Regions from separate parts of the Shewanella khirikhana genome, predicted to be linked through region 4. Evidence: predicted binding sites of a transcription regulator. Region 4 holds the regulator's gene; each other region holds the start of a gene.
What was found. The regulator sigma-54, encoded in region 4, starts transcription at its own class of promoters, with help from an activator protein. The targets are predictions, from matches to a motif close to GTTGGCACGNNNNTNGNNT.
Positions count from the first base shown of each region.

Region 1: STH12_RS11275 (YggN family protein) is a predicted target of sigma-54. The motif match lies at 5,815-5,833, and genes of this name have one in related genera.
Region 2: flgB (flagellar basal body rod protein FlgB) is a predicted target of sigma-54. The motif match lies at 1,837-1,855, and genes of this name have one in related genera.
Region 3: STH12_RS17460 (TorF family putative porin) is a predicted target of sigma-54. The motif match lies at 4,656-4,674, and genes of this name have one in related genera.

Region 1 covers NZ_CP020373.1:2,592,903-2,600,385, forward strand. Annotated here, with positions in the region: gene hemW (radical SAM family heme chaperone HemW) at 1-915, shown strand, start outside; gene STH12_RS11265 (DUF885 domain-containing protein) at 1,061-2,920, shown strand; gene STH12_RS11270 (LysR family transcriptional regulator) at 3,681-4,622, opposite strand; gene STH12_RS11275 (YggN family protein) at 4,963-5,775, opposite strand; gene glsB (glutaminase B) at 6,068-6,982, opposite strand; gene STH12_RS11285 (YggL family protein) at 6,986-7,312, opposite strand; gene trmB (tRNA (guanosine(46)-N7)-methyltransferase TrmB) at 7,347-7,483, opposite strand, start outside.
Region 2 covers NZ_CP020373.1:2,353,879-2,361,361, reverse strand. Annotated here, with positions in the region: gene STH12_RS10365 (chemotaxis protein CheV) at 1-752, shown strand, start outside; gene STH12_RS10360 (CheR family methyltransferase) at 913-1,746, shown strand; gene flgB (flagellar basal body rod protein FlgB) at 1,889-2,287, shown strand; gene flgC (flagellar basal body rod protein FlgC) at 2,290-2,706, shown strand; gene flgD (flagellar hook assembly protein FlgD) at 2,732-3,460, shown strand; gene flgE (flagellar hook protein FlgE) at 3,495-4,856, shown strand; gene flgF (flagellar basal-body rod protein FlgF) at 5,025-5,768, shown strand; gene flgG (flagellar basal-body rod protein FlgG) at 5,781-6,569, shown strand; gene flgH (flagellar basal body L-ring protein FlgH) at 6,582-7,256, shown strand; gene STH12_RS10320 (flagellar basal body P-ring protein FlgI) at 7,268-7,483, shown strand, end outside.
Region 3 covers NZ_CP020373.1:3,972,902-3,980,384, reverse strand. Annotated here, with positions in the region: gene STH12_RS17475 (DUF6482 family protein) at 1-67, shown strand, start outside; gene STH12_RS17470 (efflux RND transporter permease subunit) at 152-3,301, opposite strand; gene STH12_RS17465 (efflux RND transporter periplasmic adaptor subunit) at 3,332-4,477, opposite strand; gene STH12_RS17460 (TorF family putative porin) at 4,901-5,575, shown strand; gene STH12_RS17455 (DNA-3-methyladenine glycosylase I) at 5,572-6,258, opposite strand; gene STH12_RS17450 (SDR family oxidoreductase) at 6,342-7,202, opposite strand; gene STH12_RS17445 (LysR family transcriptional regulator) at 7,320-7,483, shown strand, end outside.
Region 4 covers NZ_CP020373.1:3,400,348-3,407,830, reverse strand. Annotated here, with positions in the region: gene STH12_RS14970 (hypothetical protein) at 6-392, shown strand; gene mgtE (magnesium transporter) at 405-1,769, opposite strand; gene STH12_RS14960 (HPr family phosphocarrier protein) at 1,917-2,192, opposite strand; gene rapZ (RNase adapter RapZ) at 2,179-3,030, opposite strand; gene ptsN (PTS IIA-like nitrogen regulatory protein PtsN) at 3,027-3,470, opposite strand; gene hpf (ribosome hibernation promoting factor) at 3,473-3,760, opposite strand; gene STH12_RS14940 (RNA polymerase factor sigma-54) at 3,791-5,275, opposite strand; gene lptB (LPS export ABC transporter ATP-binding protein) at 5,390-6,121, opposite strand; gene lptA (lipopolysaccharide transport periplasmic protein LptA) at 6,118-6,678, opposite strand; gene lptC (LPS export ABC transporter periplasmic protein LptC) at 6,665-7,222, opposite strand; gene kdsC (3-deoxy-manno-octulosonate-8-phosphatase KdsC) at 7,219-7,483, opposite strand, start outside.

The DNA of each region.
Region 1 (7,483 bases), 810 kb from region 4:
AGCGCCATTGGCAGGCTGCTTGATGGCGTAAAGCAGCGCATCCCCTTTGAAGCCGATATCGAAATCACCATGGAGGCCAACCCCGGCACCCTGGAACATGACGATTTCAGCGCCTATCGCAGCGCCGGGGTCACCCGCCTGTCGGTTGGGGTGCAAAGCTTTTCCAAAGACAAGCTCAATCTGCTTGGCCGCATTCACGGCAAGGATGAAGCCACCCGCGCCGCCGAGCTTGCCAAAGCCGCAGGTTATCAAAGCTTTAACCTGGATTTGATGCACGGCCTGCCCAATCAGTCATTCGATGAGGCCATGGCCGATATCGATACTGCCGCCAGCCTGAACCCGCCGCATCTGTCCTGGTATCAGCTCACCATTGAGCCCAACACCCTGTTCCATTCGCGGCCGCCGCAATTGCCTGATGATGAAGATCTGTGGCGCATCTATGAACAAGGTCAGAAAAAACTGGCGGCGCTTGGCTATGAGCAATACGAAATTTCGGCCTATGCCAAACCGGGCTTCCAGTGTCGCCATAACCTCAATTACTGGCAGTTTGGCGACTACCTCGGCATCGGCTGCGGCGCCCATGGCAAACTGACTCTGGCGTCAGAAAACCGCATTGTGCGCACGGTAAAAATTAAGCATCCCAAAGGTTATCTGGGTGCCAGCGACTTTATGTTCGAGTGCTCAGAGGTGGCTGAAGAAGACCGGCCGCTCGAGTACCTGATGAACCGGCTGCGGCTGATGAGCCCTATTCCCAAGGCCGAGTTTGAAAGCCGCACCGGAATCGCTGCCGATGCTATTGCGGAGGGTATGCACAGCGCCGCCGAACGTGGCCTGATAGAAATCAGCGACAGCCACTGGACCCTTACCCCCAAGGGTCATATGTTCGTCAACGATCTGCTGTCGCAGTTTTTATGATCTTTGAGTGCGCAGGGTTCACGGCTGACTGAAAAAAGCCGTGATACCGCGCACATCGAAACATTTCCTAACACTAAACTCTGAAATTTAACACTGGCTTCTTTAGGATGATCCCATCGCAAATCAACCTAGCTAAAGTCAGCCAATGTTCTCATCTTATAAAAACAATAAAACCTTTCTCGCCCTCAGCCTGATGATGGCTTTGGGCACTGCTCCGTCACTGGCCATCGCCGATACCACCAAGACCGCTGCCGAGCAGCAGGCACTGTCTGCATCTGAGCAGGCCAACGCCCTGTTCGAGACCCTGTTTATGGAAAACGTGATGGCCAGTCCAATCAGCCAAACCATGCTGGGCATCAAAGGCGCCGACTATGGCAAATGGGATGAAATCAGTGAAGCGGCCAGCGAACAGGAACTGGCGCGGGCCAAATCTCAGCTGGCACGCCTTCAGGCCGTTAATCCAAGCGAGCTGGATGAGCAGACGGCCCTCAGCTTAACCCTGGCAATTCAGCGGCTGGAAAATCAGATTGCCGACCACAAATGGCGCCTGCACAACTATCCGGTAAACCAGATGTACGGCGTGCACTCGCTGACTGCATCAATACTTATCAACCAGCATATGGTCGACAACATCGACGATGCCAAGGCTTACATCAGCCGCCTCAATGGCGTACCACAGCGCTTTGCTCAGCTTAAGGATGCGCTGGAACTCAGAGCCGCCAAGGGCATCATAGCGCCCAAGTTTGTATTCCCCCATGTAATCAACGACAGCAACAACATCATCAAGGGTGCCCCGTTTGAAAACGGCGCCGACAGCACCCTGTGGGCCGATTTCAAGCGTAAAGTCGAAAAGCTGGAGATCACCGATGCCGAGCGCGCTGAGCTGTTGTCCCAGGCCGAGGCGGCACTGAAAAACGCGGTTAAACCGGCCTACAGTGATCTGATAACTTATTTGGGCACCCTGGAAGCACGTGCCGACAACAAAGATGGCGTGTGGAAGCTGCCTGACGGCAATGCCTTCTACAACAATGCCCTCAAGCGCACTACCACCACGGATATGGATGCCATCGCTATCCACGAGCTGGGGCTTAAGGAAGTGGAGCGCATTCACAATGAAATGCGCGACATCATGAAAGAAGTGGGCTTTAAAGGCAGCCTGAAAGACTTCTTTATCTTCATGCGCAACGATGAGCAGTTCTACTATCCGGAAACCGATGAAGGCAAAGCAGCCTATATCAACGATGCCAAGGCCCTGATTGACAACATGTCATCACGCCTCGATGAAGTCTTTGCCATCAAACCTAAGGCTGGGCTTATTGTGAAGCCGGTTGAGTCGTTCCGTGAAAAAAGCGCCGGTAAGGCCTTCTACAGCCAGCCCTCTCCCGACGGCAGTCGCCCCGGCACCTACTATGCTAACCTCTACAGCATGAAGGCCATGCCCAAGTACCAGATGGAAGCCCTGGCCTACCACGAAGGCTTGCCCGGCCACCATATGCAGATTGCCATTGCCCAAGAGCTGGAAGGTCTGCCCAAATTCCGCCGCTTCGGCAGCTATACCGCCTATGTTGAAGGCTGGGGCCTGTACACCGAGTACTTCCCACGGGAAATGGGCCTGTACCAGGACCCATACTCCAACTTTGGCCGTCTGGCCATGGAGTTGTGGCGCGCCTGCCGCCTGGTGGTGGACACAGGGATTCACGCCAAAAAATGGACCCGCGAGCAAGGTATTTCCTACTATGTGGAAAACACCCCCAACGCCGAGTCTGATGCGGTGAAAATGGTTGAGCGCCATATTGTAATGCCTTCCCAGGCCACCGCGTACAAGGTGGGCATGAACCGCATTCTGGATATGCGCGCTTACGCCAAGAAGTCACTTGGTGAAGACTTTGATATCCGTGAATTCCACACCCTGCTGCTGAAAAACGGCCCGCTGCCATTGGATGTGCTCGAAACCAAGGTACAGGCCTGGGTGCAGGACACCAAGGCACGCGCCGCCAAGCTGTAACGGCTGCCCCAAAGGCGGCAACTGCCGCCGAATAAACAAAAAGCCCGGGCTCTGACCCGGACTTTTTGTTTGGCGCGCCAATAAAAACCGTTTGGAAAGCTTACCGATAAGGCCACAGAAAAGGCTGATGAAAGCCCGCACAAAACACATCAGGGCAATCACAACAGGCATAGGGACTATTACAAAAGGACAAGACCACAAGACGAAAAAAAGCCACAACCTGGGTTGTGGCTTTTTTTCTGGAAGCTTGAGTCATCCTGGCGTATGCCGCAATGACAGCCGTTTCCATTTGGCGCCCTGTGTGCCGCTCATTATTATCGTTCGGCGGCTTGTAGGGTACAGGGTGCTTAATCTGTTCCATCACAAAATCAGTCTGGCCATAAAAAATCACCCCGGCATGACGTCCGGGGTAAACCAAAAAACTAGGATGATGGTTTCAAAGCCGGACCGGTTTTAATAATAAACTCTGCCGGCATTGTCTTGGGACTGCTTATCGCGTGATCTGCGCATCAACAGCGGAAGGGGTCATTTCCCCTGTCGATACGGGCTCAGATCGCCCCAATCCAATTGGCATCCATTGTATTAATTCATGAACAGAGTGCAAGTGATGTAGGAAAAACTGCTTAAGCGGATACTAAAAAACCGGCCCTTTAGACCGGTTTAATACTTTTGCTAAACGTTTGATTATTTGTGAATTAATTGGATTTTTGCCACCCAGATCACAGCATTATCCGTTTTCACAAACAATGAATTTATAAAATCATCGACGTTCGGCGTACAGTTCCTGATAAGGCGCATCCCAATAAGGTGGAGTACCAATATGATTTTTGATGAAATCGATAAAGGAGCTCACCTTGGGCGCCAGGTGCTTACGGCGCGGATACACGGCCTGCAGCGGCAAGTGGTGAGTCAGCTGCCAGTCGCGCAGCAGCGGCACCAGAGTCCCCTTTTGCACTTCATCTTCCAGCAGATAGCTCGCCAGATACACCACACCCAAACCGCTTACGGCAGCCGACTTCAGCGCCGGGGCGTTATCCACCCGGAAGTTACCTGAAACACCAATCTCGCAGTAATCATCACCACGCTTGAACTGCCACACGCTGTGTTCGTGCCACTCACCGTGATACACAAGACAATTGTGATCAACGAGCTGCTCTGGGCGGGTCGGCTCGCCATGGCGGGCGATGTAATCCGGGGAAGCCACCAGTAAAAACTGACACTTCATCAGCGGCCGCGCCACCATACCCAGCGGCAATTGCTCTGACATGGTCAGCAGCAAATCCAGCCCCTCACTGACCACATCCACCTTGTGATCCAGCAAGCTCACCTGCAGCTCAAGCTCGGGGTGACGGGTCATAAACTCAGGCAACGCAGGAATAATGTGCATGGTCCCGAAGGACTGGGAAATCCCCACCTTGAGCACACCACGGGTTGCATCATTGAGATTGTGAACGCTGGCAACGGCCTGATCGGCATCCCGCAGCAGCTCTTCGCCCTGCACATACAGCAGATGACCTGCCTCGGTCAGACTCAGGCTGCGGGTGGTGCGCTGAATAAGTTGCACGCCCAGCTTATGTTCAAGATCAGCCACCTGGGTGCTCACCTTTGACTTGGAAATCCCGAGTTTCCTCGCCGCTGCGCTAAAGCTTCCCGCCCTGGCAACATGGGTGAAAATGGCAATGGGTTCTAACAGTTCTAACATGAAGGTGGCCTTAAGCTATGTTCGGCGAGCTCAGCTCGGACCGGGGCCAAAGCTCAGACAAACCAATGATAATCAATCAGATATACCAAAAAAGCACGTTAAGGTAGAGTCAGTGAATCCCGGAGAAACCCGAGTTTTTTGTTATTTTTTAGCAGTATAACAAAAATCCGCTCGCTGTCTCCACTTCTGCCGTGGCCCAAGCAGCAACAGGAGAATAAAAAAACGGCCCCAGGGGATGGGGCCAAACGTTCAAGGAATGAACCAAGGAATGTCAGTTAAAAATCTTGCTGAGAAATGCCGCTGAAATTCAGTTACTCACAACATACTTGCCTTACATCTGTTACTCGCGCAGCGCCTCTTGTTTGGCGTCGGCCAGCTCAAGCTTGGACAGCTCAGGCACCTTGGCCCTAAGCTCGCTCTCGAGGGCTACCAGAGTTTCAAACTCGTCGCACATCTTGTTGGCACGGGCTTCCAGGGTGCTGGCCTGAGCTTCCATTTCACGCTCAATCTGCTCGCCCATGGCTTCCATTTTCTGACCAAAGGCTTCCATCTTGGCCTCGAAGCTGTCGCCTTCTGAAGACAGGATTTCGGTGCCGAGACGAACCATCAGGGTGCCTACGGACTCCTGCACCAGGTTTTCGATTTCCTGCTCGAACTCCTTGTCGAACACCTCATCGATGGAGCCATCGGTTACGCCTATGTAGTAGCTGTCACCGTTCTTGTGCATCACTTCGCCAAGGCGCTCGTTTACGTTGTCCATCAGCTCACCTACGCGGTTGCCGGTATCTTCACCCAGCAGCGGCGTCAGCGCCGTGTTTACTGCCTGACTGGCAAGCCCCACAGCTTCGGTCACCAGGGAGACGAACTCTGGCACCTGACGGGCCACGCTGTCGGCGTAGCTGTCGACCAGCGCGCGCTGCTCGGCAGTCAGGGCAACTTCTTTGCCTTCCACATACAATTTGCCGGGTTCGAAGCGATAAAACTCATCCCCTTTCTGGCTCAGCACCAGCTTTTGAGGCTCAAGAGAAATGTCATAATTCAGGTTCACATCGCAGCTGTCGTTGCTGATCCCGTGGGCCATGGCAGGCACCACGGCGGTCACGCCAATCAAAGTTGCCAAAGCTACACCGGTAACAAGAGTCTTGGTTTTCATCGCATCTATCCTTGCCTTTGTAAGTTATATGGCTTGATATAGCGAAGGTCGTGCCAACTTTCACAATTCAATGATTAATAAGGAATTAATATAATTTCAATGAAGATGAGCTGAATCAAAGCAAAGACAGGCGTGAGCTAAATCACTAAAAAGTGATTTTTTTCACCAGTTACTGAGAAAGATAACAAAAAGCGATTTCCTGCGATGGGGAGTCATATCCGCAAATCAGGAAATCGCCTTTAAGATTCGTAGCTGTAATTGAGCGAAGGGCAGAAAACCCCAAAAGAAAGGCTCAGAAAATCGAGCGCCCCAGCTCCTCGGCAAGCAGCTCCAGCAAGCGGGTACCCGCAAGGCTATTGCCGCTGGCATCCAGCGCAGGAGACCAGACGCACACCGCCATATCCCCGGGAATAACCGCGATAATACCGCCGCCCACGCCACTCTTGCCGGGCATACCGACACGGTAGGCAAACTCACCGGCGCCATCATAGAGGCCCGATGTTGCCAGCAGCGCGTTCAGGCGCTTGGTCTCTGTGGGGCTGACTATCTCGCGTCCATCCAGGGTCATGCCCTTGTTGGCAAGATAAATCATCGCCCGGGACAAATCGGCGCAGCTCATCGACAACGAGCAATAGTGGAAATAGCTTCTGAGCACCTTGTCCACGTCGTTGTGGAAGTTGCGGAAGGACTTCATCAAATAGGCAATAGCGGCGTTACGGGCGCTGTGCTGGTACTCGGAGGCGGCCACCACCTTGTCGTAGCACACAGAGCTGTTACCGCTCATCATCCGCACCACTTCCAGCATCCGCTGTTTGGGTGCGCCAAGGCGGCTTTGCAGCATATCGGCAATCACCAGCGCCCCGGCATTAATAAAGGGGTTACGGGGAATGCCCCGCTCAAGCTCAACCTGCACCAGCGAGTTGAACGAGTGCCCGGACGGCTCTTTACCTACCCGCGACCAGATCTCGCTCTCTTCGTAGAGCATCATGGCGCCGGTGAGGCTGAATACTTTGGAAATACTTTGAATCGAGAATGGCTCTTGCCAGTCACCGGCCCCAATGGTGGTGCCATCGAGACTGGTTATGGCAATGCCGAGCTTGTGGGGTGAAACCCGGGCAAGGGCCGGAATATAATCCGCCACCTTGCCCTGTCCGAGCAACGGCCTGACTCTGGCGACCAGCTCGTCAAGCAGTGCCTGCTCGGCCATCAATTAATCCCACCAGAGATCGTAAAGCTCAGACACTTCCACATCGGATACCGGCAGGGTATCGAAGAAGGCTTTTACGGCTGCGCGGTCTTCATCGGTGCACTTGCCCAGGGCCTGAGTGGCAACAATGCCTTCCCATTCCTTGTGGCCGCCGCCGTGGAAGCCCAGCTTGCGGGGCTCAATCACGTCGTCGATAAACTTATCCACCAGCGCATCAATGTCGGCTTCGCTGACGCTGTCGTTAAATACCCAGCGTACGTCAAAACCCAGTTCCTGGAACTCATCCACTCGCAGCTTTTTACGCAGACGGGCGCTACGGTTCTTGGCCATGTTTCTTCCCTCTTTGGTTGATGGAAATAATTGATTATTCAACGCGTTCGAACATGAGATCCCACACCCCATGGCCCAAACGGTGACCACGGTTTTCAAACTTGGTCAGTGGGCGATGATCCGGGCGCGGAACATAGTCGTTGGTTTCAGACTGGTTTTTATAGCCTTCGG
Region 2 (7,483 bases), 1.0 Mb from region 4:
CTTATGTGCGGGGCGTTGCCCACATCCGTGGCTCCACCATTTCGGTTATCGACTTAAGCGCGGCAACCGGTGGCCGCCCCATTGAGAATACCCAAAACTGCTTCATTATTATTTCTGAGTACAACCGCAGTGTGCAGGGCTTTTTGGTGAGCTCGGTCGAGCGCATCATCAACATGAATTGGGAAGCCATTATGCCGCCACCACAGGGGGCTGGGCGCTATTCCTACCTGACTGCGGTGACCGAGATCGAAGGCGAGCTGGTTGAAATTCTCGATGTGGAAAAAATCCTCGATGAAATCAGTCCGGTGAAGACCGCGATTTCTGAAGATGTGGACGCCAAGCTTACCATCGACCGCGAGCAGCACTTTCACATTATGGTCATTGATGACTCTGCGGTGGCCCGCAAGCAAATCATCCGAGCGCTCACGTCGCTGGAGCTGCAAATCGATACCGCCAAAGACGGCCGCGAAGCGCTCGATAAGCTTAAAACCATCGCCAGTGAAGTGAGCAATGTGGCCGACGAAATTCCGCTGATCATCTCGGATATCGAGATGCCCGAGATGGATGGCTACACCCTGACGGCAGAAATTCGTGACGATCCCAAGCTCAAAGACATCAAGGTGATTTTGCACACCTCCCTCAGCGGTGTGTTCAACCAGGCCATGGTGCAAAAGGTGGGCGCAAACGACTTTATCGCCAAGTTCAACCCGGACGAATTGGCCGCGGCGGTGAACAAACACCTGAGCTTGTAACTGTGATGGCATTCCCCTTGGGTGGGGTTATACTCCACCAAGGGAGCTTGTGTTCCCGTGGGTGATAATGTATAAAGCAGCGCTTGTTTTTGGGGAATAAAATCAGAAGGTTAATGAGATGTTGCGTTAATCTTCTCCACTAGGTGCAGGATGGGATACGGTGTCGGACAAATCACTGGCTGAAGCGGAATATAATCAATTCAGGTTGTTCCTTGAACAACACAGCGGCATAGTGCTTGGCGAAAACAAGCAGTATCTGGTCCGCAGCCGCCTGGCGCCTCTGATGGGCAAATACAACCTGCCATCCCTGTCTGAAGTGGTTAAGCATTCAATGAAACCCACCGAGCGGCAATTGCGTGCCGAGGTGATTGATGCCATGACCACCAACGAGACCCTCTGGTTTCGTGATAAGTACCCCTTCGAATTGCTCGGCAATACCCTGTTGCCCGAATACGCCCGTCTCGGCCGGCCATTGAAAATCTGGTCTGCCGCCTGCTCCTCCGGGCAAGAGCCCTATTCGCTGGCAATGACCATCCTCGAGTTTCAGCAAAAGCGTCCGGGCGGACTGCCGGGGAGTGCCAGCATTCAGGCAACCGACTTGTCGCCTTCGATGCTGGAGCGCTGCAAACAGGCCGAATACGACAGCCTGGCGCTGGGGCGGGGTCTGTCTGATGAGCGCAAGCGCAGCTTTTTTGACGCCTTGCCCAACGGCAATATGCGGGTGAAAGACAACGTACGCCGCATGGTGAGCTTCCGCGCTCACAATCTGCTGGAAAGCTATACCTTGCTCGGTAAGTTCGACATCATCTTTTGCCGTAACGTGCTTATCTATTTTGCCCCTGAGGCAAAGGCAAAAATCCTGCGGCAATTTGCTGCCGCCCTGAATCCCAAGGGCATCCTGTTTCTGGGGGCTTCCGAGTCGATTGCCGGTTTGACCGATGAATTTGACATGGTGCGCTGTAACCCAGGTATCTACTATCAGAAAAAGACCTGATGCAGTAACAATAAGATTTTAAAAAGAAAATCGACCTTTGATGCGTCGGTTTTTTTATGCCTGCAGCATAGTCTATGGCGTTATCCAATATTTGGCACATGAATTGCTTTTGTTTTGCCATTCAGGCGTAGGAGGCAATTTTATGGCGATCAGTTTTGATAAGGCTCTTGGGGTGCATCAGTACACCCTCGGGATCCGCGCAGAGCGGGCAGAAGTGCTGTCGAGCAACATCGCCAACGCCGATACGCCCCATTACAAAGCCAGAGACGTCAATTTCGCCGATGCCCTTGCCGCCGCACGCAGCCAGCAACGCAGCATGCAAATGGCCCAAACCAGCGAAGGCCACTTTGACTTGCAAGCATTGAGCCGCCAGCACGTCCAGTACCGTGTACCCAACCAGCCTGATACCGGGGATGGCAACACAGTGGACATCCAGCAGGAGCAGGCCGCCTTTATGCAAAACGCCATCGAATACCAAATGTCACTGGGCTTCCTTGAAGGCAAGTTCAATGGCATGAAAAAGGCCCTCAAAGGAGATTAATCATGAGCTTATTCAATATCTTCAATGTGTCGGGCTCGGGGATGACTGCACAGTCGGTTCGCCTCAACACCACCGCCAGTAACATCGCTAATGCCGATTCAGTGTCCAGCAGTGTCGATAAGACTTACAAAGCGCGGCATCCGGTGTTTGAAGCCGAGCTTGCCAAGGCCAGTCAGCAGCAACAGGTGTCCCGCGGCGTGAATGTCAAAGGCATTGTTGAGAGCGATAAGCCGCTGCAAAAGGAATACAACCCCGATCATCCCATGGCCGATGCCGATGGCTTTATTTACAAACCCAATGTGAACGTGATGGAAGAAATGGCTGACATGATTTCTGCCTCCCGTTCGTACCAGATGAATGCCCAGGTGGCAGAGGCGGCCAAAAGCATGCTGATGCAAACCCTGAGAATGGGCAAATAATCCGGTGGCGCTAAGGAGGTAAGCCGTGAGTTTTCTTAACTCTATTAATCAGGCAGCGGCGGCACAGTCTACCCAGAGCACCGGCAACCCGTTTTTGGACGGCGTTCGGCTTCAAAGTAAAGAAGCGGTACCCGAGGCCAAAAAGCAGGAGCTGACCCAGGAAGACTTTTTTGCGCTCTTGTCGCAGCAGTTGTCGATGCAGGACCCGTTTAAGCCGGTGGAAAACGACCAGATGATTGCTCAGATGGCGTCATTCTCAACCGTGGATGGTATCGCCAAGCTGAACGACCACATTGTGAATCTCAATACCGTGATGACCTCAAGCCAGGCGCTGCAGGCATCCGGGCTGGTAGGGCAGAAGGTGCTTATCCCATCGTCTACCGGCCATGTGTCCAGTGAAGATCCAACCGTGAAAGGCGTGATAAGTACGCCATCCAAGATAGACAGCATCACGGTGCGAATTGAGGACTCCAAGGGCCAGCTGGTCACCACCTACACGGTGGATGGCAGCGAAGGCGGCAATATCGATGTGAACTGGGATGGACTGGATGCCGAAGGCAAGCCCGTTCCAGAAGGAAACTACACCATCAAGGCCAGTGGCAAGGTCGATGGCAAGGCAGAGGAATTGCCTGTTTCAACCTATGCCCATGTGTCCAGCGTGTCACTGGGAACCGCGGCAACCGGCGCTATCTTGAATTTACGTGGCGTTGGTGGGATCAAACTATCGGATGTTCTGGCGGTAGCTGAAGGCTGAACCAGAATCAGGGGATTAGAGAGGTAACTGACTTATGTCTTTCAATATCGCACTCAGCGGCATCGCAGCCGCCCAGAAAGATCTGAACACCACGGCCAACAACATCGCCAACGTGAACACCACGGGCTTTAAAGAGTCCCGTGCCGAGTTTGCCGATGTGTATGCGGCATCCATTTTCGCCAACAGCAAAACCCAGGTGGGTGGCGGTGTGACCACGACGCAGGTGGCGCAGCAATTCCACCAGGGCAGCTTGCAGTTCACCAGTAACGCACTGGATATGGCTATCAGCGGCGGCGGCTTCTTTGTCACCTCTGCGGACCCATCCGCACGCGACTACAGCTTTACCCGTGCCGGCGCCTTTAAGGTCGACAGCAACAATTACCTGGTGGATTCCTCCGGTAACTTCCTGCAAACCTTCCCGGTGGACAAGTTTGGTAACTCAACCTCGGTGAGCTTGACCACCACCCGTCCGGTGCAAATTCCTGACACCGCAGGGAGTCCGGTCATGTCTGAGAACGTGGGTATTGCCATGAACCTGAACGCCGGTGAGAAGACCAAGGATCCTGCCGCGTTCGATCCGGATGACCCAACCACCTTCAACAACTCGACCTCATCGACCATTTACGACTCCCTCGGTGAGCCCCACATTCTGACCACCTACTTTGTGCGTCCGAACGATGGCGCCTACACAGGTGAGAACAACTGGGTGGCTTACTATGCACTCGACGGCCAGCCGGTGAATCTTGGCGCTGGCGCAGGTTCCTACCAGGTCGATACCAACGGCGATGGTACCCCCGATGGTACTGCCAATGCCCAAACCACGGGCGGCTGGACAGGTGCAGTACTGACCTTCAACAGCACAGGTACCTTCACCGGCACCAACCCGGCCATTATCACCACAGAGCCGCTGGGTATTGGTGGCGCCGGGATCCTCGGTCCGGGTGCCGATGGCAACCAGACTATTACCATTAACTTTGCCAATCCGACCCAGTATGCATCGGCTTTCGAAGTGACCGAGCTGACCCAGGACGGTACCACTGTGGGTCGCCTGACCAACGTGGAAGTAGGTGAGGATGGTTTGATTAAAGCCGCGTACAGCAACGGCAGCACTGTGCCATTGGGCCGTGTTGCGCTGGTGCGCTTCCCCAACGAGCAGGGCCTGACCCAGGTAGGGAATACCTCCTGGAAAGAAAGCCTGGCATCGGGTACTGCTCTGGCCGGTGAGGCCAACAGTGGCACTTTTGGTTCCATTCGCTCAGCGGCGCTGGAGCAATCCAACGTGGATTTGACCACCGAACTGGTTGACCTGATTTCAGCCCAGCGCAACTTCCAGGCCAATAGCCGGACCCTGGAAGTGAACAACACCCTGCAGCAAACCATTCTGCAGATCCGCTAAGCCAAATCCCCCTTTATTGCCGCCTTCGGGCGGCAATTTTTTGCCTGTGTTTTACCTGTCTGCAAGCCCTGCTTCTTTTATTCCCGCCAATTCAAACGCTTAGTGGCCAATTTCTTGGCACGTAGTTTGCTTTTAAGCCGTTATGCTAATTCTTTGACGGAGCCCAGCGTGGACAAGTTTCTTTATATCGCCATGAGCGGTGCCAAGCAAAACCTCAATTCGCTGGCGGTGCGGGCCAATAACCTGGCCAACGCCAACACCGACGGTTTCAAGGCCGATTTGGAACAGTCCCGTGCCATGCAGGCCTTCGGTGAAGGCTTGCCAACCCGGGTGTTTTCCATGACAGAAAACCCGCAGGCAAGCTTCCGTCACGGTCCAATTAACGCGACCGCCCGGGATCTGGATGTTGCCGTGAAAGGTGATGGCTGGATAGCCGTGGAAGATGCTGACGGCAATGAGGCTTACACCCGTGCCGGCAGCCTGAAATTTGACGAAACCGGCCTGCTGACCAACTCACAGGGACGACCTGTGATGGGTGATGCCGGCCCCATAGTGCTGCCGCTGCCCATCGACAAGGTGGAGATTGCCCAGGATGGCACCATTACCGTCCGGCCACAGGGCGCTACCGCCGAAGTGGTAGAAGAGGTGGCCCGTATCAAGCTGGTTAATCCCGGCAATCAAAACCTGATGCGCGGTGAAGATGGTCTGTTCCGTCTGATGGATGGCACCACTGCGCCGCTCGATGAAGCGGTGGCGCTTGAGAGCCGCGCCGTGGAAGGCAGCAACGTTAACCCCGTCGAAGAGATGGTGGCCCTGATTGATATCCAGCGGCAATTTGAGCTGCAGGTAAAAATGATGAAAACCGCAGAAGAAAACGATAAGGCTTCTGCTCAACTCGTACGCATTGGCTAAGGAGACAGGATTATGCATCCCGCATTATGGATCAGTAAAACTGGCTTAGATGCACAGCAAACGGATATCGCCGTGATATCCAACAACGTCGCCAACGCCAGTACCGTCGGCTACAAAAAAAGCCGCGCCGTGTTCGAAGATTTGCTTTACCAAACCGTGAACCAGGCCGGTGGTATCAGCGCCTCCAACACCAAGCTGCCCAATGGTCTGAACATTGGCGCCGGTACCAAGGTGGTGGCCACCCAGAAAATGTTTACCCAGGGCAACATGCTCACTACAGACAATGCACTGGATCTGATGATTGAAGGTCCGGGCTTTTTCGAAGTGCAACTGCCCGATGGCACCACTGCCTACACCCGTAACGGTCAGTTCTCTTTGGATGACACCGGCCAGATTGTGACCCCAGGCTCAGGCTATGTGCTGCAACCTGCCATCACCATTCCGGACAACGCCACCAGTATTACCGTATCGGCAGAAGGTGAAGTGTCGGTGAAAACCCCTGGCGCCGCCGAAAATCAGGTGGTTGGCCAGCTGACTATTTCAGACTTTATCAATCCGTCCGGCCTCGACCCGATTGGGCAGAACCTGTATCTGGAAACCGGTGCCAGCGGCACACCCATTCAGGGGACTGCTTCGTTGGATGGCCTGGGTGCCATTCGTCAGGGGGCGCTTGAAACCTCCAACGTGAACGTGACCGAGGAACTGGTCAATCTTATCGAAAGCCAACGCATCTACGAGATGAACTCCAAGGTTATCTCTGCTGTGGATCAGATGCTGGCTTACGTGAACCAGAATCTGTAAGGAGTCTTGGCCATGTTTAGGACCTTGCTGCTTGGCGCTGCGTTGGTACTGGCCGGTTGTGCCAGCACCGACAAAAAGCCCATCCCCGATGACCCCTATTTCGCCCCTGTCTATCCCGAAGAGGCGCCGGTGGCTCTGGAGCCAACGGGTTCCATCTTCATGGACTCTCAGGCGGCAAGCCTCTACACGGACATTCGTGCTCACCGGGTGGGTGACATCATCACTGTGGTGCTGACCGAATCGACCCAGGCAAGTAAAAGTGCCAACAACGAGATTAAAAAGGGCTCGGACTTAACCCTCGACCCCATCACCGCCATGGGCGGCCCTATAACCATCAAGGGCAGCCCGATAGACCTTGGCTACAAGGACAGCATGAACACCAAGCGTGAGGCCGATGCCGATCAGAGCAACAGCCTCAAGGGCAATATCTCGGCCCATGTGCTGCAGGTGCTGGCCAACGGCAATCTGGTTATTCGCGGTGAAAAATGGATAAGCATCAACAATGGCGATGAGTTTATCCGCGTCACCGGGGTTATCCGTCCCCAGGACATTACCCCGGACAACACCATTCAATCGACCCGGGTGGCCAACGCGCGTATCCAGTACAGCGGCACCGGCACCTTTGCCAACTCCCAGAACGTCGGATGGCTCAGTCAGTTCTTCCTGAGCGACTGGTGGCCCTTCTAAGGAGCAGTATCATGAAGATTAGACTTCTGTTGGCGGTGGCCCTGATGGCCATGGTGGTTCCGGCCAAGGCCGAACGTATCAAAGACATAGCCGCAGTGCAGGGTGTGCGCAGCAACCAACTGATTGGTTATGGTCTGGTGGTGGGTCTGCCGGGCACAGGTGAAAAGGCAAGCTATACCGAGCAAACCTTTACCACCATGCTGAAAAATTTCGGTATCAACCTGCCA
Region 3 (7,483 bases), 570 kb from region 4:
TGAAATGGTCGGTCAGTCGGTGCGGGAGTGCAGCAATGCCATGGAAATTCCCCTGCGCGTTGCCTGAATACGGCTTTGTGCAAACGCTCCCAAATAAAAAGCCCCGCAGTGCGGGGCTTCTCGTTTCGCGCAGTTTTACGTGCTGACAGGCTTAATGCTTGTCGGCCGGTTTGTCGGTGTTGTGCTCTTTGCCTTCTTTCTCGCGCTTGCTGAAGATACGCTCAACAATCACGAAGAACAGCGGCACGAAGAAGATGCCGAGGAAGGTCGAGCTCATCATACCGCCGAGTACCCCGGTACCGATGGCGTTCTGCGCGCCTGAGCCCACGCCGGTAGAGATAGCGAGCGGCACCACACCCAGACCGAAGGCCAGCGAGGTCATCAGAATGGGGCGCAGACGCACCCGCACCGCGTGCAGGGTGGCTTCGATAAGTCCGGCGCCCTTCTCATAGAATTCCTTGGCGAATTCCACGATAAGGATGGCGTTCTTGGTCGCCAGACCCACTGTGGTGAGCAGACCCACCTGGAAGAATACGTCGTTGGACAGACCGCGACCGTTCATTGCCAGCAGGGCACCGATAATACCGAGCGGTACCACCAGGATAACTGCAAAGGGCACCGACCAGCTCTCATAGAGGGCCGCCAATACCAGGAATACCACCAGAATCGACAGCGCATACAGTGCCGGCGCCTGGTTGCCTGACAGACGTTCTTCGTACGACAGACCGTTCCATTCGATACCGAAGCCCGGTGGCAGCTGCTCAACGATTTTCTCGATATCCAGCATGGCATCACCGGTGCTGTAACCCGGGGCGGTGGCGCCCTGGATGTTCATCGCAGGCAAGCCGTTAAAGCGTTCCAGACGTGGCGAGCCATATTCCCAGCGACCGGTGGCGAAGGCCGAGAAGGGCACCATTTCGCCTTTGGCGTTACGCACATACCAGGTGTTGAGGTCTTCTGGCTGCATCCGGTACTGGGCATCGGACTGCACAAATACCTTCTTCACCCGGCCACGGTCGATAAAGTCGTTCACGTAGCTGCCGCCCCAGGCGGTGGCAATGGCGCTGTTGACCGAGCCGATATCCACGCCGAGCGCGCGCAGCTTGGCATGGTCGATATCCAGCTGGTACATGGGCGCATCTTCCTGACCATTGGGGCGCACGCCCACCAGGTTGGGGTTTTGCGCGGCCAGGCCCAGCAATTGGTTACGGGCTGCCAGCAACTTGTCGTGGCCCTGACCGTTTTTGTCCTGCAGATAGAAATCGAAACCGTTGGCGGTGCCGAGTTCAATTACCGACGGCGGCGCAAAGGCAAACACGAAGGCTTCTTTAATCTGCGAGAAGGCACCCATGGCGCGGCCGGTGAGGGAGAATACGTCCTGACCAGGACCTTCACGCTCGGCCCAGTCCTGCATACCCACGAAGGCGATACCCATGTTCTGACCCATACCGGCAAAGGAGAAGCCAGCCACGGAGAACACGGATTTCACGTTCTCTTTCTCGTCTTCGAGGAAGTATTTGTCCATCTTCTCCAGCACCTTCACCGTGGACTCCTGAGTGGAGTTGGTGGGCAGGATCACCTGGGCAAACAGAATACCCTGATCTTCATCGGGCAAGAAGGCGGTAGGCATGCGCATAAAGATCCAGCCGGTGGCAACCACCAACGCCAGATAAATCGCCATCACCCGCAGGGTGCGCTTGAGGATACCGGCCACACTGGCTTCGTAGCGCGATGTCAGGCGCTCAAAGCTGCGGTTGAACCAGCCAAAGAAGCCGTGCTGACCATGGGCATGGCCGGGCTTGAGCGGCTTGAGCATGGTGGCACACAGCGCTGGAGTCAGAATAAGTGCCACCAGTACCGACAGCGCCATTGCCGATACGATAGTGATGGAGAACTGACGGTAAATCACCCCGGTTGAGCCGGACATAAAGGCCATGGGCACGAATACCGCCGACAGGGTCAAACCGATACCCACCAGGGCGCCGGTGATCTGATCCATCGACTTACGGGTGGCTTCCAGCGGGCTTAAGCCCTCTTCCTGCATTACCCGCTCGACGTTTTCCACCACCACAATGGCATCGTCCACCAGAAGACCAATGGCCAGTACCATGGCGAACATGGTCAGGGTGTTGATGGAGAAGCCAAAGGCCGACAGCACCGCGAAGGTACCCAGCAGCACCACGGGTACCGCAATGGTTGGGATAAGAGTGGCGCGGAAGTTTTGCAGGAACAGGTACATGATCACGAATACCAGTACCACGGCTTCCAGCAGGGTGTGCACCACGCCTTCTATGGATTTTTCCACGAAGGGGGTGGTGTCGTAGGGGTAAACTACTTCCATACCGGCAGGGAAGAAGGGCTTCATCTCTTCGATTTTTGCCCGTACCCGCTTGGCGGTATCCAGCGCGTTGGCACCTGTGGCCAGGCTGATTGCCAGACCCGCTGCCGGACGGCCGTTGTAGTAGGATTCAACCACATAGCTTTCGGCGCCCAGTTCCACCCGGGCCACGTCGTTCAGATAAACCTTGGCGCCGTTAGTGTCGGACTTGAGGATAATCTTACGAAACTGCTCCGGGGTTTCCAGGCGGCTTTGGGCCGACACAGTCGCGTTCAGCTCCTGACCTTTTACCGAGGGCGCGCCGCCCAGCTGACCGGCCGACACCTGGGCGTTCTGCTCACGAATCGCGGCAACCACGTCCTGGGTAGTCAGGCTGTACTGGGTCAGTTTGAGTGGGTCGAGCCATATCCGCATCGCATAGGGCGCGCCGAACAGGGTGATATCACCCACACCGGCAACCCGGCTTAAGGGGTCCTGAATGTTGGAGCCCACATAGTCGGCGATGTCGTTCTTGGTCAGGCTGCCGTCACCGGACACAAAGCCCAGCACCATCAGGAAGCCTGAGGTGGACTTATTCACCCGCACGCCCTGGGCCTGCACTTCCTGCGGCAGCAGCGGCATGGCCGATTGCAGCTTGTTCTGCACCTGCACCTGAGCGATATCCGCGTCGGCTTCGGCGTTGAAGGTCAGGGTGATTTCGGCATTACCGAAACCATCACTGGTGGAGTTGATGTAACGCAGGTTGTCCAGACCTGTCATCCGCTGTTCGATAACCTGGGTTACCGAGTCTTCCAGGGTCTTGGCGGATGCGCCGGGATAACTTGCCGAGATCACCACCTTGGGCGGTGCAATGTTCGGATACTGGGATACGGGCAAGCCCCTGATGGCGAGCACACCCGCCAACATCACCAGAATCGCGATCACCCAGGCAAAGATGGGTCGATCGATAAAGAAACGTGCCATAGCTTATTCCTGAAACTCGCTTGGTCTGAATTACTGTGCCTGAGTAGAACCGGCAGGCTTGGCCACCACAGGGGCGCCGGGACGAATTTTCTGCAGCCCTTCGATGATGAGCTTGTCACCGGCCTGAAGACCTGAAGTGACGCGCCACTGGTGATCGATCACCTCGGCTGTGGTCACGTTACGGGCCTCAACCTGGCTTTCGGCGTTCACCACCATGGCCACGGCTTCACCGCGGGTGTTGCGGGTAATGGCCTTTTGCGGCACCAGAATGGCACTCGGGTCCACGCCTGTGTTCAGCACGGCGCGCACATACATGCCGGGCAGCAACACGTTGTCAGGGTTAGGGAATTCGGCGCGCAGAATAACTGAGCCTGTGTTCTCATCCACGCTCACTTCGGCAAATTGCAGCTTGCCTTTGTGCTCGTAGGTGGTGCCATCTTCGAGTACCAGTTGCACCTCGGCGTTATCGGCCGCCTGCAACTTACCGGCACGCAACTTGGCCTTGAGGGCCAGCAGCTGAACGCTGGACTGGGTGATGTCAACGTTGATGGGGTCAAGCTGCTGGATGGTGGCCAGCACCTGTCCCTGGTTGGCGGTCACCAGTGCACCCGGGGTCACGGCAGATTTGCCGATGCGGCCGGAAATAGGCGCCTGCACCTGGGTGTACTTGAGGTTAATCTCGGCGGTGTGCAGCTGGGCTTCGGCCACTTTCACCCGGGCGAGGGCTTCTTTGTAGCTGGCGTCGGCTTCGTCGAAGTCCTGTTTGGAGATAGCATTGGTTTTCACCAGCTTCTCGTAACGGGCGGCGCGGGCCTTGGCACTGGCAAGGGATGCCTGGGCGCTGGCCAGATCGGCCTTGGCGCTTTCCAGAGTGGCCTTGTAGGTGGCGTCGTCAATCTTGTACAGCGACTGGCCTTCCTTCACTTCGCGACCTTCAACGAAGTTGCGCTCCATGATGATGCCGGACACCTGAGGGCGCACTTCGGCTTCGAGGTAAGCACGACTGCGGCCGGGCAGTTCCACCAGAATGTTCTGGGCGGATGCCTTCACCTCAACCACGCCCACTTCCATGGGGGGACGCGCTTGCTGGGCGCCCTGCTGCGCTTCTTCCTGACCACAGGCACTGACCCACAGCACCAGGCCAACGGCGGAGGCAATTTTTAACATTTGCCGCATTGAAATCTCCTTTTTGTGTCTGGGCTAACGGGGTGGTGTAGATAAAAACACCTGGATACCCAGACAAATCGCCCATTTTTAATACTGAATTTATGATCCGCAAGTTATCTCACACAGGGGACGACAGCTCAAGTCAGCAAATAGCTGAAAAGTGTAAAGGAGTGCAAAAATTTCTTTTATTTGCACGTATTTAGCTATTTTTTAACATTTCATGGCAGCAAATTGTCTCCCGATAACCTGCCACATCAGTTGTTCATATTTCTTCATAATCTGTCGCGAGCTATTCACGACCCCCGCCAAGGCCATTCATAACCCCTGCTTATTATTCGTTGCAGCGGGAGAACCCATTTCAATGAGGCAGTGATGATGAAATTGAACAAAACCCTGTTGGCGCTGGCCGCCATCGCGTGTTCCAGCGGCGTTATGGCCGAAGAAGCCAAGGTATTTGGCGGCACCCTGGGCGGCAAGCTGACTATCGCCAGCGACTATGTATTCCGTGGCGAATCCGAAACCATGGATGGCGATGTGCCAGCCATTCAGGGCACCCTGAGCTGGAGCAATGATGCCGGTTGGTATGCCGGTGTATTCGGCTCCAACATCAAGTTTGCCGACCCCAATCTGGAAGTGGTAACCGGCCCCTTTATCGGTAAGGCCGGTGAGTTTGGTGATTCAGGTTTCACCTACGATGTGATGGTGTTTTCTTACCTGTATCCCGGCGCTTCCTACAGCAATTACACCGAGCTGTGGCTGAAGGTGGGTAAGCAATTTGGCAAGCTGAACATGCAGTTAGAGGTGACTCCAACGCTGGATGACTGGTTCGGCGTGGATGGCTGGCAAGGGGTGAACTATGCGGTGCACCCAAGCTACAGCTTCGACAATGGCATTCAGCTGTCCGGCTCTGTGGGTTATCAGGATCTCGACGGCGAAGGCGCCGAAGGCTGGGGCCACTGGAACCTGGGTGTGTCCAAGACCTGGGCCGGTTACACCCTGGATCTGCGTTACCACGGCAGCACAGTGGACACAGATCACAAGGTGTACGGCACCCAAACCGAGATTTTTGACGATCGCTTCGTCGTCGGCATCAGCAAGGCGTTTTAAATCCGGTTGTCACCCACGCCGCAGGCAATAATGCGGCTGACTTGAGCCAGCGTCCGGCCCGATTCAGCCTGCCAGTGGTTAAAGGCGGCCTGCGCCTGAGCCAGGCCCTTTTGGGTGGCAAGCCCTGCATCCACCAGACCGGTTGCCCTCAGATAGCCCTCCACATCTGAGGTCAGCAGGAAGGTGTCTTTCCCGGTGGCGCGCAGGAAGTAAGGGCCGGTATTGCCCCCAAGCCTGGCGCCGCGCTTTTTGAGTACCTGCCACAAGGCGGTGATCTCTTCCCCGGGCCAGAGGCCGATATAACGTGCCAGACTGCCATGTTCAGCAGCAATTTCTTTCACCATCAAGGCATTGTCGTAGATGGCCCGGGTCTTTTTTTCATGGCGGATAAGCGCAGGATCGCTGGCGCGGGCATCCAGTTGCTCCGGTGACATCAGCAAAATCTTCAGCGGATCGAAGCCAAAAAACGCCTCTTCATAGGCGGCCCATTTGGCGTCCACCACCTTCCACACAAAACCACTCTGAAAAATCTGCTTGCTCATGGCCGACAGTAACCGGTCATCAGAATATTCCTGATATTCGTCGGCCGACAAAGACTGTGGCAGCAGTGCCTCAAGCGCATCGACGCCGCCTTTTCGCTCGGCGGCGCGCTGATAAATACTGGCAAAGGATTCGATTTTCATGAACTTCCCTGAAACGAAGAATGGCTTTGCCAGTGTACTTGCATGGGTGCCGTCAATCCAAGTGGTTGCGGTGAGCCGGGTTATCAGCCAAGGGCGGCTGCAATCACCTCGCGAAGACTGCGGGGCTCGCGGCCGAGGATACGCGCCAAATCATCGCTGCGCGTATCGTATTCCCCTGCGGCAATGGCACGGCTGGCACCGCCCAGCGCCTTGGCCAAGAAGCCGGGCAAACCCATTTGGCTCAGCGCCGCAATTTGCGCTTCCGGGCTGATTTCGTTGGTTTCAATTCGCTTACCTGTGAGTTCGCTGATGAGTTTGGCGATGTCGGCATAGGACAGCAGCTCAGGGCCGGTGAACTCGTAAGTGCTGCCGATATGCTTGTCTGCATCGGGTGTTGTCATCAGCAATCTGGCCAGCGCCTCGGCAATATCTGCCTTGCTCACAGGTGCAAAGCGGCCGTCGGCGGCAGCGTGGGTCAGGGTGCCGCTTTCCAGGGTATGGCCAAGGCTCATCAGTTGCAGCTCAGCATAAAAGGCGTTGCGCACCACGGTGGCAGGCACGCCCGAGGCGCGGATGGCGGCCTCAGTGGCGGCGTGGCTGGCACCAAAATCAAAGGCGCTGTCGAGGCTGGGTGACTGGAAGCTGGTGTACAGCAGTTGGCTCACGCCGGCCTTTTTCGCGGCGGCGATAACGTTCAGATGCTGGGCCAGACGGGCATCGTTGGCGATGTTGCCCGAAATAAACAAGACTTTGGACACGCCCGCCATGGCGGCTTCGAGTGAGTCTTGTTGGTCGTAGTCGGCAAACAGGGTTTGGATGCCTTCGGCCGCCAGTTTGGCAGGGGAGCGGCTGCCCAGGCGTACAGTTTCAGTGTTGCCGAGGGTTTGCAGGGCTGCTGTGGTCAGGCTGGCCAGTTCGCCACTTGCACCGAGGATCAGGATCATAATGTGTACCTCAAGGGTTGGGATTGATGAGGTGCTCAGTGTATTCCCGTGGCAAAAATTGATAATGAGTGATTTACTTATATCTTTGGTAATTAAAACTAAACAAAAGGACGGGCCATGGACGCTTCCCAACTCTATCGCATGCTGGTGTTTGCCTCGGTTGTCGAGCAGGGTTCGCTGACCTTGGCCGCCGAGGTGCTGGGGATAAGCCGCTCCATGGTGAGCCAGCATCTGAAAAAGCTGGAAGAGCGTTTGGGCTGCGAGCTGTTGCATCGCACCAC
Region 4 (7,483 bases):
CAAGCATGAGTCATCCCCGTGGTGTCGCCTTGGCTGTAGATCGTCTGGGAGAAGAGGTGCACCTCTCCTCTTTGGATTACGGTATGGGAATGCTGAAACTGTCGCTGGTTATCGAGGGCAAACGCTGTGTGGTGAGCTTCGATAAGGTGATGGGTATACGGCTGTTGGACGAAGGCGATTTGCTGGAGTTCTGGGCCGAATTCAGTCTATCCAATGGCTGGCTGTTTCAGTTGTCCGAGGGCGGCTGGCTGGCACAGGAGAGCAAACGCAGCGGCTTTATGGCCAGCAGTCATTTGTCGCCACGGGAGTTTTTGGTGGTTACCAAAAAAGAGTGTGTGTCGGTGTTGTCCGGCGAAAACCAGCCGGACATTGAGTGGCTGCCCGCTCCCTGAATCAAGGTGCTTTCAGCGCATCAAAAAGGCCGTTGCCAAGCCTAAAAAGGCAAACAGGCCAATCACATCCGTTACCGTGGTCAACACCATGCCACCGGCGAGCGCCGGGTCAATCTTAAGCTTTTTCAGCAGCAGTGGAATACTGGCACCGGCCAGGCCCGCAATGGTCATATTGATCAGCATGGCGCCACCAATCAGGGCGCCTAGGCGGATATCATCCTTCCACAGCCACACCGCCAGACTCACCAGCACTGCCCACAGCAGGCCATTTAAAAAGCCGATGGCAAGCTCCTTGCCAATCAGCCAGCGCGAGTTGCTCTGGCCAATGTGGCCAAGGGCTATGCCGCGGATCACCAGCGCCAGGGTTTGATTGCCCGCCACACCGCCCATGCTGGGCACTATGGTCATCAGAATCGCGATGGTGGCAAACTGCTCCAGCGTTGACTCAAACATATTGCTTACTGAGGCGGCCAGCAGGGCGGCGAACAGATTCACCGTAAGCCATAGCGAGCGGCGGGCACTGCTTTTGAGCACAGGGCCGAAAGTGTCTTCGTCATCATCCATCCCCGCCATACCCATCATAGAGTGTTCGGCGTCTTCTCGAATCACATCGACCACGTCATCGATGGTGATCCGCCCCAGCAGCTTGCCATCGGAATCGACCACAGGGGCCGATACCCAGTCGTGACGCTCAAACAGCGCAGCCGCCTCGGTATCCGACATGCTGACCGGGATCCCATCGATGCTCTCATCTATCAGCTCGCGGATAGGGGTAGCCGGGTCGCAGGTGAGAAGCGAAGCCAGGGTTACCCCGCCCATCAGCACGTCCTGCTTGTCGACCACGTACAGCATGTCGGTGGCCTCGGGCAGAGAGCCGCGCAGGCGCAGATAACGCAGTATCACATCCACATTCACGTCGGGGCGAATGGTGACAGTATCTGTGTTCATGATGCCGCCGGCGCTCTCTTCGGGGTAAGACAGCGCCTGCTCGGCACGCAGCCGGTCCTGGCTGGACATGGACTGCAACACTTGCCGATAGAGACTGTCCGGCAGCGATCGCAGTATGTAGGCCAGATCGTCGGTGTCCAAACCGGCGGCGGCCCGGGCCAGACGCTCAGGACTCATCTGGCGGATAAACTTGTCTTTCATCTCTTCGCCAAGCTCTTCAAGCACTTCACCGGCGAGTTCTGGGTCAATCAGTTGCCACAGTACCTGACGGGTGCGCGGCGGCGAGGATTCCAGCACCAGGGCGATGTCGGAGGCGGCCATATTGAGCAGCATTTGCCGCACATGCACAAACATGCCGCTGCCGAGGGCTTCGTTGAGCTGGCTCAGTCTGAGTTCGGTCTGTTCGTTATCCAGAAGTTCCAATGGCATCGCCTTTCCCCAAAGAGATGAATTGGCAATATGGTAGCAAATATAGGGGGATAGACGAAGATTACCGCTAATGTGCAGTGCAATATGCTGCGATGGTTTTAGTTGGGGAGAGGAGTTGCGCTATCGTCTGCCGTCGTATGAGGGCGTTTAGCACTCTTCGTCGAAGCAGGCGTTGATAAGGTTGCAGATGGCGTCCATGGCCTGCTCGGCCTCATCGCCTTCGGCAATGATATGGATGGTTTTGCCCATGCCGGATTCCAGCATCAGCAGCCCCAGTACACTGGCGGCAGAAGCCTGTTTTTCGCCCTGTACCAGGGTCACGCTGGCCTTGAACTCAGACGCCAGTACCGCCAGCTTGGTGGCGGCGCGGGCATGTAATCCGAGCTTATTGACTATGGTGATATCGCGCTCAAGCCTTGGCATTGAGTTCCCTGTGGCGTGCCTCGACCTTATGGTGCGAGTTGGCAAAACGTTTGGCCAGCTGGTCGGCAATGTACACCGAGCGGTGCTGACCGCCGGTACAACCTATGGCGATGGTCAGGTAACTGCGGTTGTTGCGCTCCAGATGCGGCAGCCAGGTTTCCAGCAGGTTTTCGATTTGCCAGATGTACTTGTTGACCAGCACCTGACGCTCCAAAAACTGCTTCACCGGCTCATCCAGTCCGGTCATCGGCCGAAGGGCTGGCTCCCAGTGCGGATTTGGCAAGAAACGGGCGTCGAACATAAAGTCGGCCTCGGTGGGCATGCCATGCTTGAAGCCAAAGGATTCAAAGATGATTACCAGCTCTTTGTCGGTGCGCCCCAGCAGAATTTGCCTGACAGCATCGGCCAGCTCATAGACGTTCAGATTGGAGGTGTCTATGTAGTGGTCCACCAATTGCGACACAGGCTCAAGCAGTTTGCCTTCGAGTTTGATGGCTTCCTGGAGTGAGACTTTGCTGCGTGACAATGGATGCAGACGACGGGTTTCGCTGTAGCGTTTCAGCAGCACTTTATCGCTGGAGTTGAGGAAGAAACTGGTGAGCTCAACCCCGGGTGGCAGTTTGGCAAGCTCCTGTTCCAGCGCTTTTTCCTGCTCAGGCATATTGCGAATGTCGATACTGATGGCGACCTTGTCGCTGCTGCCTTTGAGCTGCTCCAGTAAGGGGCCCATCAGGGTCAGCGGCAAGTTATCGACGCAGTAATAGCCCAAGTCTTCCAATACCCGCAGGGCAACGGATTTCCCTGAGCCGGAGCGGCCGGAAACAATGACGAGTTTCATCCTGTGATTACCTGGTAGAGTTCCTTTTCATCATGGCTTTTACGCAATTGCTTCAACACCTGACGGTCGTTGAGCTTTTCGGCCATGGCTGCCAGGGTACTCAGATGCTGTTGGCATTGGTCTGATGGCACCAACAGGGCGAACAGAATGTCCACCGGCTGCTTGTCGATGGCATCGTAGCCAATGGCTTCTTCGCATTTGATGAGTACGGCGAGAGGTTTATCGATACTACCCAGGCGACCATGGGGAATGGCAATGCCATTACCAATGCCGGTGCTACCCATCTTTTCGCGGGCCAGCAGGCTTTCAAAGATCTCTTGGGAAGAGAGGGAAGGGTACTGGGCTGCGGCGAGATCGCTAATCAGTTCCAGTACCTTTTTCTTGCTGCCCGGAGTGGCACAGCTAGTGCACTCCGGCGCCAGGATGGTACTTAGTTCCATCGTTAATGTTTGGTCAGTTTCTCTTTGTGTTTAATTACCTGACGGTCCAGTTTATCAATCAGGGCGTCAATGGCGGCGTACATGTCTTCATGTTCTGAGGTGGCGAATACTTCGCCTCCGTTGAGGTGAAGCTTAGCTTCTGCGATTTGCTGCAATTTCTGAACATTGAGAACAACGTGCACATTATTGATCTGTTCGAAATGGCGTTCAAGCTTGGAGAATTTACTCTCGACGTAGTCACGCAGTGAGTCAGTAATTTCGATGTGATGCCCAGTCAGGTTGATTTGCATAGACACTTTCCTCCAATGACCTCGGTTGGGTTACAAACTCTTACGCTGATTCGACGGTGGTATCAGCATCGCCTCTCGGTATTTGGCGATGGTGCGTCGGGCAACGTTGATTCCTTGTTCCGCCAGAAGTTCTGCCATCTTGCTGTCGCTTAACGGCTTCTTCTGGTTTTCCGCTGCAACCAGTTTCTTGATAAAGGCGCGGATTGCAGTAGAAGAGCACTCTCCGCCATCTTCGGTTCCGACATGGCTGGAGAAAAAGTATTTCAGTTCAAAGATACCCCGCGGGGTATGCATGTACTTTTGAGTGGTGACCCTGGAGATGGTGGATTCATGCATTTCCACCGCCTCGGCGATATCGTTGAGCACCATGGGTTTCATGGCTTCTTCACCGTACTCAAAAAAGCCCTGCTGGAATTGCACTATGCAGTTGGCCACCTTGAGCAGGGTGTCGTTGCGGCTCTCCAGACTCTTGATAAACCACTTGGCCTCTTGCAGATGGCCGCGGATAAACTGGCTATCTGACTGATTGCGACTGGTGCGTGCCAGTGCAGCATACTGCTGATTCACACTCAGTTTAGGCATGCAATCCGGGTTCAGCTCCACCACCCAGCGACCATTCTTTTTGCTCACCGACACGTCAGGGATCACGTACTCTTCCTTGGTGCTGGTGACGTTTTCGCCCGGACGGGGATTCAGACTCTGGATCAGCACTATGGCGTCTCTGAGCTCTTCTTCCTTGAGGCGGGTTTTACGCATCAGGGTGCGGAAGTCGCGGTTGGCAATCAGGTCCAGATGCTCACGGATAAGCAGCTTAGCGTTATCCAGATGCGGCGTATCGGCGGCAAATTGCCCCAGCTGGATCAGCAGGCACTCGGCCAAATCCCTCGCTGCAACACCAATGGGATCGAAGTGTTGAATGCGCTTGAGCACAGCCTCGACTTCGTCCAGCTCAACCTCTTCATCGCCCACCGCCTCAAGGATTTCATCCAGGCTTTGGGTCAGATAGCCCTTTTCGTCAATGGCATCAATGATAGCGGTGGCAATGGCCAAATCGGTATCCGAAAAAGGGGTGAGATTTTTCTGCCATTCGAGGTGTTCGTACAGGCCTTCGCTGGTTTCGCCCTGAAACGGCATGTCGTCGTCGCGACTGATGCCGGGGCCGGCAACCGGAGCGGCGGTGAAGACTTCATCCCAGGTAGTGTCCATGGGCAGTTCATCCGGCATGGATTCCTGAGTCACGGCTTCGGAGGTTTCTACCGAAGCGGAATCTCCTGCGCTGGCTGATACTGAGCCTTCATCGAATTTGTCGTCGAAGTCTTTGTCGCCGCCATCGGCATCGTACTGATCGCCATCGAGGCGATCGTCGTCCATTTCCAGCAGCGGATTGGCGTCGAGGGCTTGTTGAATTTCCTGTTGCAGTTCAAGCGAGGAGAGTTGAAGCAGACGAATGGCCTGCTGCAACTGTGGCGTCATGGTGAGTTGTTGTCCCAGTTTGAGCTGGAGCGACGCTTTCATCGTACTGCGGATCCTTCACTAAATAATTCAGGTAGAAAGCTTTTATCTATCAGGTTCTTCGGCCAATAGCCACCCTGATTTACCGGATATGAGACGGTAGGCTTTGTTGTTTAACTATAGCCTGAATTGCTCACCCAAGTACACTGCACGCACTTGCTGATTGTCCAGGATCTCGGCAGGTGTGCCTTCGGCAATCAGGCTGCCGTGGCTGACGATGTAGGCTTTTTCACACACATCCAGGGTTTCACGCACGTTGTGGTCGGTAATCAGTACCCCAAGGCCGCGGTTTTTCAGCTGTTCGATAATCTTTTTGATATCGATAACCGAGATGGGGTCTACCCCGGCAAAGGGTTCATCCAACAGGATAAAGCGTGGATTGGCGGCCAGTGCGCGGGCAATTTCCACCCGGCGACGCTCACCGCCTGAGAGTGACATACCGGCGTTGTCGCGGATGTGGGTGATGTGGAACTCTTCCAGCAGCTGCTCGAGCAGCTCTTCACGCTCATCGCTGCTGAGTTCTTTACGCATCTGCAGCACGGCCATGATGTTGTCGCGCACCGATAGCTTACGGAAGATGCTGGCTTCCTGGGGCAGGTAGCCAATGCCTTTGCGGGCTCGCAGGTGCATGGGGTCGAGGGTCAGGTCATCGTCATTGATGTGAATACTGCCCTTGTCGCTCTGTACCAGACCCACCACCATGTAGAAGGTGGTGGTTTTACCGGCACCGTTGGGGCCGAGCAGGCCAACCACCTGACCGGTATTCACCGTGAGGCTGACATCTTTTACCACCTGACGGTTCTTGTAACTCTTGGCGAGGTTGCTGGCCTTCAGGGTCAGTGCCGTCATTGCTGCTTCTCTTTCTGGGGTTGAGGCTGGTCTTGCTTGCCTTTGTCCTGCAGTTCCTGCTGGTAGTTCTCAGGTTTGATGATGGTGATCACCTGATCGTCTTTTTTACCGCTGCTTTGCGAGCTGAGCTGCTGCTTTTCGATGTCGTAGACGATGGAGTCGGCGCTGACCTTACTGCCATCCTGCTCGACTTCGGCGCTGCCCTTGAGGCCCATGATGCGGCTGTCGATGTTGTAGCTGATTTCGTTGGCGCTGGCCTGCACTGTGCGGCCATCTTCCACCTGCTGGCTGTAGGTGGCTGGCTTGCCCTTGGCGAGCAGGATCCGCTTGCCGGTCTTCTCATCTGTGTAGGAGCTGAGTTCGTCGGCTTTGAGCACCAAACTGCCCTGGGTCAGGGTTACCGGGCCTTCGTAGACGATGCGTTTGTTTTTCAAATCGGCGTAGCTGTTGGCTGCCGCGATTTTCACTTCCTGAGTTAAATCGAATTTGGTGTTGGCCTGCGCCAGGGCGCTGCAGGTACACAGCAGCACCAAAAGAAGCGACTTATTGAGGTTCATAGGTTCCCTTAATCTTGCTTAAAAGCTTCACTTCCTGCGCATTGAGGTCGGCATGCAGGCCGACGCCACTCATATGGAAGTTATTGCCGCTGATTAAAATCTCTTGTTCGGAAGTCAGGATCATGGTCTTGAGATCCAGTTCCAGATAACTGGTATTGAGCTGCTGCAGTGGCTCGTTGAAACTGATAGCTTCAATCAGCACGTCCTGCTCCAGCATGACTCTGTCGCTTGCTTTGTCCAGTCTGCCGATTTTGGCACTGAGACGCCACTCGCCTTTACCATCTTGTGGAAACAAGGTGTACACCGGTTGGGTGAACAGGGTCTGGGCATTGCCTTCGAAGTGCTCCATGTAGGAAGCGCTCACCCGGCTTTCGAGTTTGCCTTCGCTGTCGTAGCTGATACTGCGAAGGTCGGTGGCCACATAATCGGGCTTTTGCACCGTAGCTGTAGGCTGGGGCTGGCTTGCCTTTTTGCTTTGCACCTGCCAATACAGCGCCAGCGCCGTACCAAACAGCAGGATAATGGCCAGGGTCACCCGGTTCATACGCTCATCCCGTGGGCTGAGTCGAACTTGTCCTGGCTCATCAGCAGCAGGTCGGCAAGCTCGCGCAGGGCGCCGCGGCCGCCCGGCAGATAAGTCAGCATGTCGGCATTGCTGGCCACAAATGGATGGCCATCGGCCACACAAACCCCAAGGCCTACGGCTTTCATCACCGGCAGATCGACCATGTCATCGCCGATATAAGCCACTTCGGCCGGGCTGACGTTATACAGGCTCAGCAGCTCTTTGTAGGGCACAAATTTA